DNA from 2 places in the Streptococcus sp. IsoGale022 genome. Region 1 is predicted to be linked to the other one. Evidence: predicted binding sites of a transcription regulator. Region 1 holds the regulator's gene; the other holds the start of a gene.

Region 1 (8,162 bases):
GTCAGCTCTTCCTGCACTCCGTACTGCTGCAGTTTATCCTGCAGCCACTGGCGGCTCTCCTCATTGTAATTATTATTTTCGATATCCAAGGCCGCCTGAATAATCAAGAGGCTGGTAATAGCTCGACGCGCAATTTCTTCTAGCGAGCGCGGCCATACCTGCTCAGCACTTTCGATAACCGGCAAATGCTCAAGGTAAGGAATACCTTCTTTCTTCAAACGCTGGATACTAGCCGCCTTGCGCTCTTCTGGTGTTTTCACGCTGGCTTTCTTGCCAGCAAACAAATCCTTAAAAAACGACATATCAGCCTCCAATCCTTCAATTCCCAGTTTCATTGAATGATGAAATAACTATTGAGTATCTATCTAATCAAGGGCTAATCGTAGGCGAAAATTTTCATTGCAGACTTGGCTTTCTAAACCACTTCAAACTTAAGTTGGTCAGCCTTGACCCCGACCTTAAGAGTCTGACCAGTCGTCAAATCTCCTGTCAAGAGGAGTTCAGACAGCTTGTCCTCCACCTGGGTCTGCAGAGTGCGACGCAATGGCCGTGCTCCCATTTCCACATCGTATCCTTCCTGAGCCAGCAGCTTAAGTGCACTAGACTGAAACTTCAGCTCAATTCCCTTCTCAGCAAGACTAGCAATGAGCGGTTTGACCATAACCTTGACCACCTCCTGCATATCTTCTGCAGATAAGCTGTGGAAGACGACCTTCTCATCTATACGGTTGATAAACTCAGGTCGATAAGCTTTCTTGAGTTCTTCCAGCATCCGTTTTTCCATATTGGCGTGGTCCAAACGGATATCCCGAGCCCCAAAACCTACCGTCTTATCATCCCGCAAACTGGTTGCTCCCAGATTGCTGGTCATGATAATAATCGTATTGGAGAAGTCAACCTTGCGACCCTTGCTGTCAGTCAACTGACCATCATCCAAGACCTGCAGGAGAACATTGAAAATATCCGGATGCGCCTTTTCCACCTCGTCAAAGAGCAGGACAGAGTAAGGTCTGTTGCGCACCTTCTCCGTCAGCTCTCCTCCTTCTTCATAGCCTACATAGCCTGGAGGCGCTCCATTGAGGCGGCTAGCCGCGAATTTCTCCATGTACTCACTCATATCAAATCGTATGAGAGCAGACTCGTCATCAAAGAGACTTTCGGCCAGAGCCTTGGCTAGCTCCGTCTTCCCGACTCCTGTCGGACCTAGGAACATAAAGGAGCCAATTGGCCGCTTGCTGCTGCGGATACCCGACTGATTACGGCGGATAGCTCGGCTAATAGCTGAAATCGCCTCATCCTGCCCAATCACGCGTTTATGCAGTTCTGTTTCCAAATTGAGGTATTTCTTGGCATCTGTCTGAGTCAGCTTCTGCACAGGAATTCCAGATAAACCGCTAAGAGTAGCCAAAACATCGTCTTCTTCCACTTTCAGTTTATAGAGCTTAGGCTGCTGCTCTTGCTCAAGCAACTTTGAGACTTTTTTGAAATCCGCTGCCATCAAGGCTTGATCCACTGGCGTCAAATCTGACTGCTCATAATTCTGCGGTCCTCTATTCTGCACTGTCGCACTGGCCTCGTCCAAAAGATCAATGGCAGAGTCTGGCAGGTGCTTGCTAGTCAGATAGCGATGGGCGTATTTGACCGCTGTCTCGATAGCCTGATCACTGATCTGCACCTTGTGATGGTCCTCATAGCTCTTTCTCAAACCTTGTAAAATAGCAATGCTGTCAGCCACATTCGGCTCTTCTATACTGACTTTGGCAAAACGCCGAGAAAGAGCAGCATCTTTTTCAATATGTTTCTGGTACTCTTCCTGCGTCGTAGCACCAACTGTCCGCAATGTTCCGCGAGCCAGAGCCGGTTTCAGGATATTGGCCGCATCCAAGGTCGAGTCAATACCGCTGCCAGAGCCCATGATAGTATGTAGCTCATCGATGAAGAGAATGACATGACCATCTTCTTCAATGTCATTGATGATGTTGTTCATCCGCTCCTCAAAGTCTCCGCGAAAGCGAGTGCCAGCGACTACATTCATCAAGTCCAGCTCCAAAACCCGCATCTTGGCAAGTTCAGCCGGAACCTGACCAGCCGCTACACGCTGAGCCAGTCCCAAGGCTAGAGCAGTCTTACCAACCCCAGCATCTCCAACCAGCACTGGATTGTTTTTAGTCTTGCGACTGAGAATCTGAACTATCCGTGAAATTTCCTGATCGCGGCCAATGACTGGCTCCAATCGGCCATCTCTAGCCAGCTCCGTCAGATCACGAGTGTAATCTTCCAGCCCCCCGCTGGTAGAAGCCGGCATCCCCATCATATTAGCCATGGTCTGCTTAGCAGCCATTACGCCCTTATTCAGACTGCGGATAGCCTTGATATCTTCCTTGCCCCAGCCAGATCGCTGCTCCAAGACCTTACGCAAATCACTGATTTTCGGCCCCTGCTCCTTATCCTCGTAGCTAAAGCCGGTAAATTCCAGAATACGAGAGGCCAAGGTCCCCCGGTCAAATAGCATGGCCAGCAGCACATGTTCGGTACCTACATGCTTAGCGCGAACAGCTTCTGCAATCTGTCCTGCCTCCTCAAACAGCTCCTCTAAGCGATAAGAAAAAGGCAGCAGCTCGAAGTGACCGTCTTTCTGATAAGCCTGACCAGTAATCTGAAAAGCTGCTTCTTCAAATCCATCAACTTCCACAGGAAATTCATTGAGAACTGAACCAGCAACACTGTAGGGATTATTAGCCAAAGCAATCAGCAGATGCCATGATTCCAGATAATCTGTCGTAAAATGGCCGGCCAAGAGCTGGGCTGCTTCCAAGCTTTCTATTAAGGCTTTTGAGTATTTCATTTATGATTCCATTCCTTTTCTGTCTAGTTGTTGTAAAATCTTTTTTAATATCCGGGCACGAATCTCCGCAGCTCCATCGCCCAAAATCGAGTCCGATGCTGTTGATAAGATTAGATTGCCCTCACGTTCAGTCATAATCTTCTCGTCAAAAAGAAGCTGAATAACATCTGTAAAAACCTGTTGGCTGACACGCTCTCCTACACTGTCGTACAGGCCGCAAAGCATCTGATGCCGGTCGGAAAATTCAATCTTTCCAATCCGAATATAGCCGCCGCCACCACGCTTGCTTTCAACGATATAGCCCCGACTTTCCGTAAAACGCGTCTTAATCACATAGTTAATCTGACTGGGAACCACCTGAAAAACATCAGCCAGTTCACTGCGTTTTAATTCAACCATCCCCGCCTGAGCCAGAATAGACTTGATATATGCTTCAATACTGTCCGATGTGTTTTTTGCACCCATGACTTCCCTCTCCAGTTGAGAATTTCAGAATAAATTTCTTTTTCCTTGATTCTCTAACATTGACTATCTTTGACTAATATTATACCGGAAAAGTCTCTATTTTGAAAGAAAAAGGGGTGACTGAAAGGTCTGATAATTCAAACTAGTGAAAAAGCTTTAAAAGCCTTGTGTAACCGCTTGCTTTTTGCTTTTAAAGCGTTATAATATAGGTGGAAATCCACAAGGAAAAGACAGACAGAAACTTCTGCCTGCCAACGATCATCTAAACAAGGAGGATAATCCAATGAAAATGGATTGGCTCAACTATTCTCGTCATGTACTCAAATGGCTTTTTGCAACTCTGAGTATTTTCACCATCTTTTCTGCTGATTACGTTGATATTCCTATCGGAGCTCTCATCGCCTGTCTTTATGCTCCCTTGCTCTTCGAACAGGAGCTGGTCAGCAACCGAGTCAAATGGTATAGCTTTCTAATCATGATGATGGTTACTCTTCCCCTTCTGTTTATTACCAAAGTCTATCAGTTTAGCCTAACTTACCCCCAAACAACTGCACTTCTCTTCATATTGGTTGTTTTGATTTTTACCAACGGCTTGATTGCTCATAAGGAAGAAAGAGAAAAAGCAGCTAAGTGATGCTGCTCACCATTCTAAACTTGATGTTTCAAAATGCTACAAATGAAAAGGTCTGAGAAAAAATCTCAGACCTTTTTATCGTTCTATTTCTATGCTAAAAACGATTAGTTTTGACCAAGAGCAGCAGCCATTGTTGCAGCTACTTCGTTTTCAAAGTCGTTAGCAGCTTTCTCGATACCTTCACCAACTTCAAAGCGAGCGAACTCAACTACTGAAGCATTTACTGATTCAAGGTAAGCTTCAACTGTCTTGCTGTCATCCATGATGTAGACTTGTGCAAGAAGTGTGTATGCTTGGTCAACTTTAGTGTTGTCAAGCATGAAGCGATCCATTTTACCTGGGATGATCTTGTCCCAGATCTTTTCTGGTTTGCCTTCAGCAGCCAATTCAGCCTTGATGTCTTCTTCAGCTTGTGCAACAACTGCATCCGTCAATTGAGCTTTAGAACCGTATTTCAAGTGTGGAAGAGCTGGTTTACCAACCATTGCACGGCTTTCATTGTCTTGATCGATGACATGGTTCAATTGCGCCAATTCATCTTTGACAAATTGCTCATCCAATTCTTTGTATGAAAGAACAGTTGGTTTCATCGCAGCGATGTGCATAGAGATTTGCTTAGCAAGAGCATCGTCTCCACCGTCAATAACTGAGATAACTCCGATACGGCCACCGTTGTGTTGGTAAGCACCAAAGTGTTGAGCATCTGTCTTTTCAATCAAAGCAAAGCGACGGAAAGAGATCTTTTCTCCGATAGTTGCAGTTGCAGATACGTATGCAGCTTCAAGAGTTTCACCTGAAGGCATTGTCAAAGCAAGTGCTTCTTCGTTGTTAGCTGGTTTGCCTTCAGCGATTACTTTCGCAGTAGCATTTACCAAGTCAACAAATTGAGCATTTTTCGCAACGAAGTCAGTTTCAGCATTCACTTCAACAACAGCGGCAACGTTACCGTTTACGTAAACGCCTGTCAGACCTTCAGCGGCAACACGGTCAGCTTTCTTAGCTGCTTTTGCCATCCCTTTTTCGCGAAGCAATTCAATCGCTTTTTCGATGTCACCATCAGTTTCAACAAGTGCTTTCTTAGCGTCCATGACACCAGCACCAGATTTTTCACGCAATTCTTTGACAAGCTTAGCTGTAATTTCTGCCATTTTTCTTCTCCTATTTTTTAATGTAAATAAAGGAGCTGGGCTGAGCCCTGCCCCTTTAGGTTAGTTTACTAATTATTCGTTTGAACCTTCAACAACTTCAACGATTTCTTCGATAGAATCTGCTTGAGTTTCGGTTGCAGCCAATTCTGCTTCTACTGATTCAACGCTATCTTCACCTTGACGGCCTTCGATAACAGCATCAGCCATTTTCGCAGTGATCAATTTAACCGCACGGATTGCATCGTCGTTAGCTGGGATAATAACATCGATATCATCAGGATCAGTGTTAGTATCAACCATGGCAACCACTGGGATACCTAATTTCTTAGCTTCCTTAACAGCGATTTGCTCTTTATGAGGGTCAACTACGTACATCACGTCTGGGATGCGAGGCATATCTTCGATACCACCCAAGAATTTTTCAAGACGAGCACGTTGTTTGTTGAGAAGAGCGACTTCTTTCTTAGGAAGAACTTCGAAAGTTCCGTCTTCTTCCATACGTTTGATTTCTTTCAAACGAGCTACACGTTTTTGGATAGTAGACCAGTTTGTAAGAGTTCCACCCAACCAACGGTGGTTGATGAAGTATTGACCTGAACGTTCTGCTTCTTCTTTGACAGCGTCAGCAGCTTGCTTTTTAGTACCAACGAAGAGGATAACTGCATCGTTGGCAGCAGCATCACGCATAAAGTCGTAAGCTTGGTCAGCATACTTTACAGTTTGTTGCAAGTCGATTACGTGGATACCGTTACGCTCAGTGAAGATGTACTTAGCCATCTTAGGGTTCCAGCGACGAGTTTGGTGACCAAAGTGAACACCAGCCTCAAGAAGTTGTTTCATTGAAATTACTGCCATGAGTAAATTCTCCTTTTTGTTTTTTTCCTCTTTTAGATTTCAGCTCGCAGGACCACCCGAGGGCAACAGTCCCACAATTCATCTAAAATGAGTATTTTGCCTTTTACACGGCACCTTCTATTATAACAAAAGCGCAGCTCTTTGACAAGGTGTTTGCCAGATTTTCTGCCGCTAGCCACTATTCCCACTTCTCAGCAGAACATTTATTCCCCAAATCGTTCGGAATAGTAACGTCTAACATTTTCTGCTTTGACTATGAAAGACTCTTGACGAAAGCAAGTATTTACGATAGAATAATAAGAGTTGCGGCGGTATAGCCAAGTGGTAAGGCACGGCTCTGCAAAAGCTTGATCGTCGGTTCAAATCCGTCTACCGCCTTCAAAAATATATTTCCAGAAGCCCACCAAAGGGCTTTTTTTATTGCATTTCCTATTGTTTCTAGCAAACTTTGCTGATATAATATTATAAAAATATCATTCATCATCAGCGAAAGGAAAAAAGATTGATTATGAAAAAAGTTAGCTTCTATGCCCTCAGCCTTCTCTCTCTGCTAGCTCTCTCAGCCTGCATGCCTGCCAAGCAGACACAGCAAAGAAAAAAGACGCCTAGCTCCCTCAAAGCTTCGAAAAGTTCATCCTCTAAGGAAACATCCAGCAAATCATCTAGCAGTAGCTCTAGCACCTATGAAAGTAGTGATGAGGTATTTCAGAAACGTGCTACCTTTGATCCAGATGATGCTTCTGCACTACAATACATACCAGATGCAGCTTCTATTCCTGAATTAGAGAAAATAAGAAATTTCCATATTTCCACTGGCTTTGTCATTCAGGTAAACGGAGAGGATATCAATGGTGACAAACCTAAAACGTCTTACGATGAGGTAACAGTAGCTCTAGGCCAACCTACATTCAGCACTGATGAGAATGACCCTGGCAACTCTGTCAACATCTGGCACACAGACAACGGAGACATTATGGGCTACTTTACCAATAATGTCCTGACGAATTTGAGTTTTAGTCTAAAAGACGCTCAGCCAGCCAAAAGCAGCTATTCTAGCATCACCACATCCGACACTCCCAAGACAGCTTTCGACAAGCTTGGTCGTCCGGAAATGATTATGCGTTCAGAACGCGATACAACCTTTGTCTATAAAAATTCCAATGACGAACAGTTTAGTTTCTCTACCCAGAACAATCAAATCGTTGGGGTAATGTCTACCTATCAAATGAAACAAACCAAAGACATTATTGACTCCGTCATTAAGGATAAGTAATCTTCTAATCAGTTCCAAAAACATAAAAATACCATCTGTCGCGATTGACTTAGCATTAAACTGGAGAGAGAATCAGGTTAGTTCTCTCTTTTTTGACGTTCAAAGCTATGAAAATCTCAGTTTTAACGCTATCATTATAAGTCATATGAGACTTTTTTGGCAACCAGATAAGACCTTGTTCTCAAGGTTTCCTAACATCTTTTTCTCTTCTCATTTCCTTGCCGTCAATTCCTTGCTACAACTTACAAAAAGGATTATAATGCAAGCAAAAACCCTTACTTTTCTGTAGAAAGGAAGATGTTTATGAAACGCTTTAGTTTGCTCCTGACCATTATTCTATCCAGCTTTTTCCTAATTTCCTGCCAATCCCAGCATGCCAGCACTCAAGCTTCGGATCCTAGCAAGGACCTGGCTTTGATACCAGCTATGGAGTCTGTAGATAAGTGGGAGCAATTTCAGCAAATCCGTACTCAGGGTCAGCCCACTACTATTCAAGAACTGGATAAGCTACTAGGAAAGCCTAGCCAGACTAAGAAAGAGAACAAGCAAACAATACTGACCTGGAAACTGGCCAAGCACTTAGAGATTCATATTCATCTCGATGAGGATCAGGTGCGAGAAAAAGAGCTAGTCTTTGAGCACACGCGGGGTACCTGTATGCTCTTTCCAAGCATAGAGGACGGCACTCCCATTGCTGAAGCCTTTGAAAAAACTGGACAGCCCTATGCCATCCGTGAGAAGCAAGGACAAATTATCACTTCCTGGTATATGGCTGGCAAATTCCACTACCTACGCTTAGAAAACGGAAAAGTCTATCAGATTGCGGAACCGTAAAAAGTAATCTCACACTTCGTTCCAAAAACACAAAAATCCAAGACTGAAAAAAGTCTTGGATTTTATTTTTAACGAGGATAGCGAAGAGTTCACCCTGCTTCATCAATT
Region 2 (8,162 bases), on a different contig from region 1:
AATCAAACCAGCTGCGACAAAGGGATACGCCAGAAGTTTTCCAGTCTTATTGACATGGATGGTTTTTAAATCTTCTAAACTAATTGCTTGTCCTTCGCCTTGCATGTCCAGAACCTGTCCTGCAACCATACCAAAACTCCCTGCTGCTAGAGACAGCTCAGCAATCAAGTCCACCTTGACCTGACTAGGCAGCTCGGTTCTTGCCAATAATCCATAGGGGTCTAAAAAGAGAGAATCACCCGCCAAAATAGCCATATCCTCTCCAAACTTCTTATGGCTAGTCAAGTGGCCTCGACGATAGTCATCATCATCCATAGCCGGCAAATCATCATGGATAAGGCTGCCAGTGTGAATCATCTCAAGAGCCGCCGCGACCTGATAGTGGGCCTCAGCCAGCTCTAGGCCAAAAGCTTGAATCAACTCCAATAGCAATAAGGGACGAATCCGCTTGCCGCCTGCCTGCACCGAGTACAAAATAACTTCAGACAAATCTGACGAAACTTGCTGAGATTTATAAAAATCTTCAATCGTCAGACCGATTTTTTCCAGTTTCTCGTTTCTTGTCATTCCATTTCCGTTTCTGTGCCGTCTGCCTGCATGACCTTAACTAAGGTCTTTTCAGCCTTGTCCAGACTAGCCTGGAGTTCCTTTGAAAGCTTCATCCCCTTTTGAAATTCCGCAATCGCCTCTTCTAGCGCTACGTCACCATTTTCCAGCTTTTGGACAATGACTTCCAAGTCTGCTAAATTTTCTTCAAATTTCTTTTCTTTGGACATGTTTTACCTCTACTTCCAGCTGCCCATCCCGCATAAGCAGGGTCAGCTCATCTTTTTCTTCAATGCCTGCACTTGACTCGACAACCTTTTGATTCTTTTGGACAATAGCATAGCCACGCGCCACGATTCGACTGGTATCCAGCATAAGCAAGGCCTCGGACAATCTCCTGACTTGAGCTACCTTATTATCATAAATGACTGCCATGTTGCTGCGCAGCAAACGCTCCAGCTGGGCAGTCTGCTCTTGAAAACGCTGAATGCGACTGAGCGGATTCAATGTTTCCAAACGATGCTGCAAGATTTTGACCCGCTGTTGCTCTTCACTATAATATTCGCGAATTTTTTGCTTGAGTCGCAGGTTGAGCTGGTCTAACTTCTGCAGATGGCCATCGTAAAGCCGCTCTGGCTGTCGGAAGATAACCGACTGGGTCAGTTTATTCAGTCGCTCTCGATAATAGCTCAGGCGATTGGAAATCGCTCGTGACATGCGGTTTTCCTGCTGCTGCAAATACCCCAGCAGATCCAGCTTGGTGACCGGTGTTGCTAGCTCAGCCGCAGCCGTTGGAGTCGCAGCTCTGCGATCTGCTACAAAGTCCGCCAAAGTCGTATCTGTCTCATGGCCGACACTAGAAATAACAGGAATCCGAGACTCAAAAATAGCCCGAACTGTTTCCTCTTCGTTGAAAGCCCAGAGATCTTCGATAGAACCACCACCTCGACCAATAATCAGTACATCCAAATCCGACCGCTCATTGGCCAGTCTGATGTGGTCAGCAACCTGAGCTGCAGCCCCATCTCCCTGCACTTTTGTCGGATAAAGGACAATCTCCACTCCCGGAAAGCGACGGCTGACCGTCGTGATAATATCCTGAATAACCGCTCCGCTGGGACTGGTTACGACGCCGATTTTCTTAGGAAATTGAGGTAAGGCCTGCTTGAATTTATCTTGAAAAAGCCCCTCTTCTCCCAGTTTTTTCTTGAGCTGTTCAAACTGGATAGCCAAGGCACCGATACCATCCGGCTCCGCTTTTTCAATGATGATAGAATAGGAACCGCTCGGCTCATAGAGCTGCACCCGGCCAATGACATTGATTTTCATACCTTCTTCTAGCTCAAAGCCTAGCTTCTGGTAGACACCAGACCAAATCGTAACCTGAATGACGGCCTTCTCATCCTTTAATGAAAAATACTGGTGATTGGGGCGCCGGCGGAAATTGGACACCTGGCCAGTCAGATAGACCCGCTCCAAATAAGGATCCCGCTCAAACTTCATCTTCAGATACTTGGTCAAGGTCGAAACCGACAAATACTCTGGCATGTCCTTTTCCTTTCTTTTCTAGTTTTTCCGTAACTTTTATTATAACAAAAAACTGCATAAAAAACCGATTACAAAGTCTAAAAATACCCTGAAAAGCAAGAAAAAAACTGGGCTTCCACAAAAGAAACCCAGCTGACTTAAAACCCAAGAAAAAGTCTACTGACTCATCTCCTTCATCCACTTTGGAATGACCCTGCTGATTGCCGTTGGCAGGACGACATAAACTTCATGACTCAGCTCATCTGCGATAAGGGAGTGAAGAAGAGTTGCAGCCGCCACTCGCTCAAAGAGACTGCTTGACTTGAACTGACCCGCAAAAGCGGCAATCATACCAGCCAGCGTATCCCCCATTCCGCCAGTTGCCTGATAAGGTCCGCCTACTGTCAGCTCAAAGACCTGCTCTTGCCCGCTTTGATAGATGGTCGTCCCATGCTTTTTCTGCACGACAATACTGTCCAGAGGCAGTTGATTGACCGCCGCCTGATTGGCTGCAGCTGTCTGATCTGATAAGCTCAAACCCGATAAACCTTCCCACTCCTTTTGGTGAGGGGTAAAAACTGTTTGGGCTTTTGGAAATGGCAAAGCTGCTTTGCTAAAGAGAGAAATGGCGCCGCCATCCATGATAAGTATCTGCTGTTCTGCCACAGTCTGGACTACCATTTGTAGGATATCTAGACCTAGTTGATTCTCCGCCAAGCCAGGACCAATCAAGACTAGATCTGATTTGGCCAGTTGCTCTGTCAATCGGTCTTGCTCCTCTAAGTCAAAGGCCATGGCCTCCGGTAAATGACTGTGCAGAGGGGCGATATTTTCTCTATCTGTAGCAACAGTCACCAGACCAGCTCCGCTATTGACTGCTGCTAAAGCTGCCATGATGATGGCACCCCCATAAGGATAGGTCCCTCCAATCAGTAAAAGACGACCGTAATCGCCCTTGTGACTATCCAAGGGACGTTCCCGAATGACTCTTTTTAAAATATTTTCAGCATTTTTTACCATGATATTCTCCTAGACCAACTTCATCCTGCACTTGTCTCAACATGACAAAACCTATCTTCATTATACACCAAAAGGCACCTAAACAGGTGCCTCGTATCGCAGGAAAGTTATTTTTCTCGGAAATCTGCAAATTTTTGTAAGATTCTTGCTGCGACTGCCTTGGGTAAATTTTCTTGAAAGGCGACCTGCTCATCCGCATAATCGCTCAAGCCTAGGAAATCCCCAACCTGCACAGCGTAGAGAGAATTCTTAAAGAGCTGAATATCATTTTGATCATTACCAAAAGCCACATAATCCGAACCGCATAGTTCCTTTACAGTTGAAGCTTTATTAGTTTCAGCCGGATTGATATAAAAACATTTCTCATGTTCATGATAGTCTAGACTCAGATTGGACAAGTTTGCAAAACGAGCCTGTAAATCGTCTAAGAGTTGCTCATGATTCCCCATGTAAATAACAAGCTTAATAGGATGCTGGAGTTCAGTCAGTTCCAACCGTCTTGCCCGCTTGAGAGGATCTACACTGGCAATAAAAGGGATTTTTTCTAAAATCTGGCCGCTGTAGTCAAAAGTATTATCAACGAAAAAAGGCAAATTATAGGTCAAACAAGTGTCTAGAATGGCTTGATAACTTGACTGATGCAGCTGACGCTCAAACATCAGCTGTCCATTCTGATAAGCTACTCCGCCATTCAGGCCAATCACTATCCGCTGGCTCAATTCTGGACCCAATAGTCCCAGACAATCTCGATAGGAACGCGCTGAAGCAAACAAAACTTCATGCCCAAACTGAGGAGCCGTTAGCAGAACCTGCTTAATCTCCTCATCAATCGTCATATAATCAAAGGACAAGGTCCCATCCAAATCAAAAACAAATTTCATGATTCAAGACTCCATTTAAAGGCTTGGTAGGTCTGCTCCATCAGCATGGTAATGGTCATGGGCCCAACACCTCCAGGTACAGGGGTAATCAGACTGGCAAGTTCAGACACTTCATCAAATTTAACGTCGCCAATCAGCTTGCCATTCTCATCTCGGTTCATACCGACATCAATGACAACAGCTCCTTCCTTGACAAAGTCCTTGGTCACAAAATGTCCACGACCGATAGCCACCACCAAAATATCTGCCCGCTTAGCAGTCTTAGCTAGATTGTGGGTCCGCGAATGCGTCAGAGTCACTGTTGCATTCTTAGCTAAAAGGAGCTGAGCCATGGGCTTACCGACAATATTACTCCGCCCGATGACGACCGCTCGCTTGCCTTCCAGTTCAACGCCATATTCATGGAACATTGCCATAATGCCTGCAGGAGTAGCCGGAATCATAACAGGATGGCCGCTCCATAGCTTGCCCATATTAAGCGGATGAAAGCCATCAACATCCTTGTCTGGATCAATGGCCAGCAGCACAGCTTCATCATCAATATGGTCAGGTAAGGGCAGTTGGACTAAAATGCCATGCCAATCAGGATTTTGATTATAAGTTTCAATCAAGCTCAAGAGTTCTTCTTGGCTGGTCTCTTCTGGCAGACGTTCTATCTTACTCCGAAAGCCAGCGGCCAAGGCCGAGCGCTCTTTATTACGCACGTAGATTTGACTGGCTGGATTATTTCCCACCACAATCACTACCAAGCCCGGAACCTGACCTGTCTTTTCTTTGAGGCGAGCCGTTTTTTCGGCTAATTTTTTCTGAAGCTTCTCTGCCAAACCTCTACCATCAATAATCTGCGCCATGTCATTCTCATTTCTTTTTCATTATCTTTTTCATTATACCAAAAAAATCTGTGCCCAGCCTATAACTTTTTCTTATACAAGGTTATAAGACGAGGTTTCATTGGCACCTAGTGGTAAAATTTTCAGACCTGCTAAATCTTTTTCAAAATAAGATAAAAAGGGTAAAAATAAAAAGCAGCTAAGTGCTTTTTAGTAGAGTAATTCATAAATTTCCATTGCAATCAAATCGATGCTGTCGAAAGTATAGGTCTCACGCGCTGCAACGTCACGCAAGGTGAAGACAGAGCCGTTTTCTTCGTCGTAACTGTAAGCTACTTCTGCTACAACCACTCCTTCACGCTCAAAATTACGTTTCAAATTTCCGCCATCCTTAGCCATAGCTTCTAAGCGGTTAATAATTCTAACTAAATGTGATTCCATTTTGTTTCTCCTATTTACTTAGTTCCCTCTTATTTTACCATAAATAGCGACTGAAATACCACTAAAAGCCCATTTTTTGTAATTTTTCAAGAATTTGTTTTCATTCTGCTCGGTCTAAGGGAGGATTTTGTAGTAAATTCTTGCAAAGTTCGAGAATACTGATATAATGAAACTATAAAACTTTGACTATTTTTGACCTTTAATTTTTTCTATAAATAGCTTGCACACTAAAAGAAAAGAGGTATCTGCATGCTTTGTCAAAATTGTAAAATCAATGAATCTACGATTCACCTTTATACCAACGTAAATGGCCATAAACAGCAGGTGGATTTGTGCCAAAACTGCTACCAAATCATGAAAACAGACCCCGAACATTCCTTGTTCGGTGGAATTGCTAATGCAAACAATCACGGAACAGATCCTATCGATGACTTCTTTAACAGCCTCAGCAATTTTCAACAGCCTCAGGAACCAACTACTCCTCCTACTCAATCTGGCGGAGCCTATGGAGGCGGTGGCGGCTACGGTTCCAATCCCAGCAAGGGTGGTCAGCCTCAGCCAAGTCCGCAAAAGCCAAAAGGTCTGCTGGAAGAGTTTGGTATCAATGTGACTGAGTTGGCTCGCCGAGGCGAGATTGATCCTGTTATTGGCCGTGATGAAGAAATCGTCCGTGTCATTGAAATCCTCAACCGCCGCACCAAAAACAATCCCGTTCTCATAGGAGAGCCAGGAGTCGGGAAAACAGCCGTGGTGGAAGGTCTGGCCCAGAAAATTATTGATGGTGATGTCCCTCATAAACTCCAAGGCAAAGAAGTTATCCGCCTAGACGTTGTCAGCTTAGTACAGGGAACTGGTATCCGTGGCCAATTTGAGGAGAGAATGCAGAAGCTCATTGATGAGATTCGTTCTCGTCAGGATGTCATTCTCTTTATTGATGAAATACATGAAATTGTCGGAGCAGGCTCTGCTGGCGATGGAAATATGGACGCTGGGAACATCCTCAAACCAGCTCTGGCTCGCGGTGAGCTCCAGATGGTCGGAGCAACCACCCTCAATGAATACCGTATCATTGAGAAGGATGCAGCACTGGAGCGCCGGATGCAGCCAGTTAAGGTAGACGAGCCGACTGTTGAAGAAACCATTACCATCCTCAAAGGGATTCAGAAAAAATACGAAGACTACCATCACGTCAAGTACACAGATGCGGCTATTGAAGCGGCTGCCCTTCTCTCCAACCGCTACATCCAAGATCGCTTCCTGCCAGACAAGGCTATTGACCTCTTGGATGAGGCTGGTTCCAAGATGAATCTGACCCTCAACTTCGTTGATCCCAAGGTCATTGACCAACGTCTGATTGAGGCCGAAAATCTCAAGGCTCAGGCAACCCGTGACGAAGATTTCGAGAAAGCGGCTTACTTCCGCGACCAGATTGCCAAGTACAAGGAACTCCAGCAGACAAGTGTGCTAGACAAGGATACTCCAATTATCAGCGAGAAAACGATTGAACACATCGTAGAGCAAAAGACCAATATCCCAGTTGGTGACCTCAAAGAAAAAGAACAGTCTCAACTAGTTAATCTCTCTAGTGACTTAAAGGCTCATGTCATCGGTCAAGACGATGCTGTGGATAAGATTGCCAAGGCCATCCGTCGGAACCGGGTCGGACTAGGAAGTCCTAATCGCCCAATCGGCAGCTTCCTCTTTGTCGGACCTACTGGTGTCGGTAAGACTGAGCTGTCTAAGCAACTAGCCATTGAGCTCTTTGGCTCGGCTGACAGCATGATTCGCTTTGATATGAGTGAATATATGGAAAAACACAGCGTGGCCAAGCTGGTCGGTGCCCCTCCGGGCTATGTCGGCTATGATGAAGCTGGCCAATTGACTGAGCGCGTCCGTCGTAATCCATACTCCTTCATTCTGCTGGATGAGGTGGAAAAAGCCCATCCCGATGTTATGCACATGTTCCTGCAGGTTCTGGATGATGGCCGCCTGACCGATGGCCAAGGCAGGACTGTCAGCTTCAAGGACACCATTATCATCATGACATCCAATGCCGGAACTGGCAAAGCTGAAGCCAGCGTTGGCTTTGGAGCAGCGCGTGAAGGCCGCACCAATTCCGTCTTGGGTGAATTGGGCAACTTCTTCAGTCCTGAGTTTATGAACCGCTTTGACGGCATTATCGAATTCCAGGCGCTCAGCAAGGACAACCTGCTTCAAATCGTCAACCTTATGCTGGACGATGTCAATCAACGCTTGGCAACCAACGATATTCATCTGGATGTTACGGAGAAGGTCAAGGAAAAATTGGTTGATCTGGGCTACGATCCGAAAATGGGGGCTCGCCCACTGCGCCGTACCATTCAGGACCATATCGAAGACGCTATCACTGACTTCTATCTGGAAAATCCAAGCGAAAAAGAGCTCAAAGCTATCATGACCAGCAATGGCAAGATTCTCATCAAGTCAGCCAAGAAAACTGAAAACGCAGAGTCCGTTAATTCATCACAAGAAGAAAAATAAATGTTGACAAAAGAGAGTGGGACAGAAATCGGGAATTCGTTAGAATTCGATTTCGTCGTCCCACTCAACCACTGCGTCTTGCTCGAAAATCCAAAGACAATTGAGAGGCTAGGACTTTTGTCCCAGCCTCTTTCTTTATTGTTCTTTCTGAACCTTGTAGCGCAGAATTGTTTTCAGCTTACTAGGGTCTGTCCTATTCAGATTATTGAGATAGATTTCCCTATGAGTGTGTGACATCCGTGTCAGCTGGTGATTCTGGCAAAAGGCATCCATTTTAGCGAAGGATTGAGGTTCTTCGTCAAAAGGACCCAGATGCAGTATGGAGACACACGCTCCTTCAGTCATTTCTTCAAAACGAATCTCGTCATAGAGAGGATTAGGCTTTTTGACACGGACT

The links. Region 1 encodes CtsR, which represses protease genes until heat stress. Its sites were predicted from a motif close to TTGGTCAAAAAAGGTCAAANA; they were not measured.
Region 2: a site for CtsR is predicted at 5,425-5,445, ahead of RG608_RS07950 (ATP-dependent Clp protease ATP-binding subunit). Genes of this name have one in related genera too.

Annotation. Positions count from the first base shown of each region.
Region 1 is NZ_JAKZJI010000005.1:76,045-84,206, reverse strand. Features, by position in the region: gene RG608_RS04195 (DUF4272 domain-containing protein) at 1-335, opposite strand, end outside; gene RG608_RS04190 (ATP-dependent Clp protease ATP-binding subunit) at 416-2,845, opposite strand; gene RG608_RS04185 (CtsR family transcriptional regulator) at 2,846-3,310, opposite strand; gene RG608_RS04180 (hypothetical protein) at 3,495-3,944, shown strand; gene tsf (translation elongation factor Ts) at 4,049-5,092, opposite strand; gene rpsB (30S ribosomal protein S2) at 5,165-5,947, opposite strand; tRNA gene RG608_RS04165 (tRNA-Cys) at 6,255-6,325, shown strand; gene RG608_RS04160 (hypothetical protein) at 6,456-7,220, shown strand; gene RG608_RS04155 (hypothetical protein) at 7,524-8,054, shown strand; gene nusG (transcription termination/antitermination protein NusG) at 8,161-8,162, opposite strand, start outside.
Region 2 is NZ_JAKZJI010000014.1:2,781-10,942, reverse strand. Features, by position in the region: gene RG608_RS07990 (polyprenyl synthetase family protein) at 1-567, opposite strand, end outside; gene RG608_RS07985 (exodeoxyribonuclease VII small subunit) at 564-776, opposite strand; gene xseA (exodeoxyribonuclease VII large subunit) at 754-2,094, opposite strand; gene RG608_RS07975 (hypothetical protein) at 2,039-2,275, opposite strand; gene RG608_RS07970 (NAD(P)H-hydrate dehydratase) at 2,251-3,093, opposite strand; gene RG608_RS07965 (HAD hydrolase family protein) at 3,201-3,974, opposite strand; gene RG608_RS07960 (bifunctional methylenetetrahydrofolate dehydrogenase/methenyltetrahydrofolate cyclohydrolase) at 3,971-4,825, opposite strand; gene RG608_RS07955 (DUF1797 family protein) at 5,015-5,245, opposite strand; gene RG608_RS07950 (ATP-dependent Clp protease ATP-binding subunit) at 5,495-7,765, shown strand; gene RG608_RS07945 (GyrI-like domain-containing protein) at 7,901-8,162, opposite strand, start outside.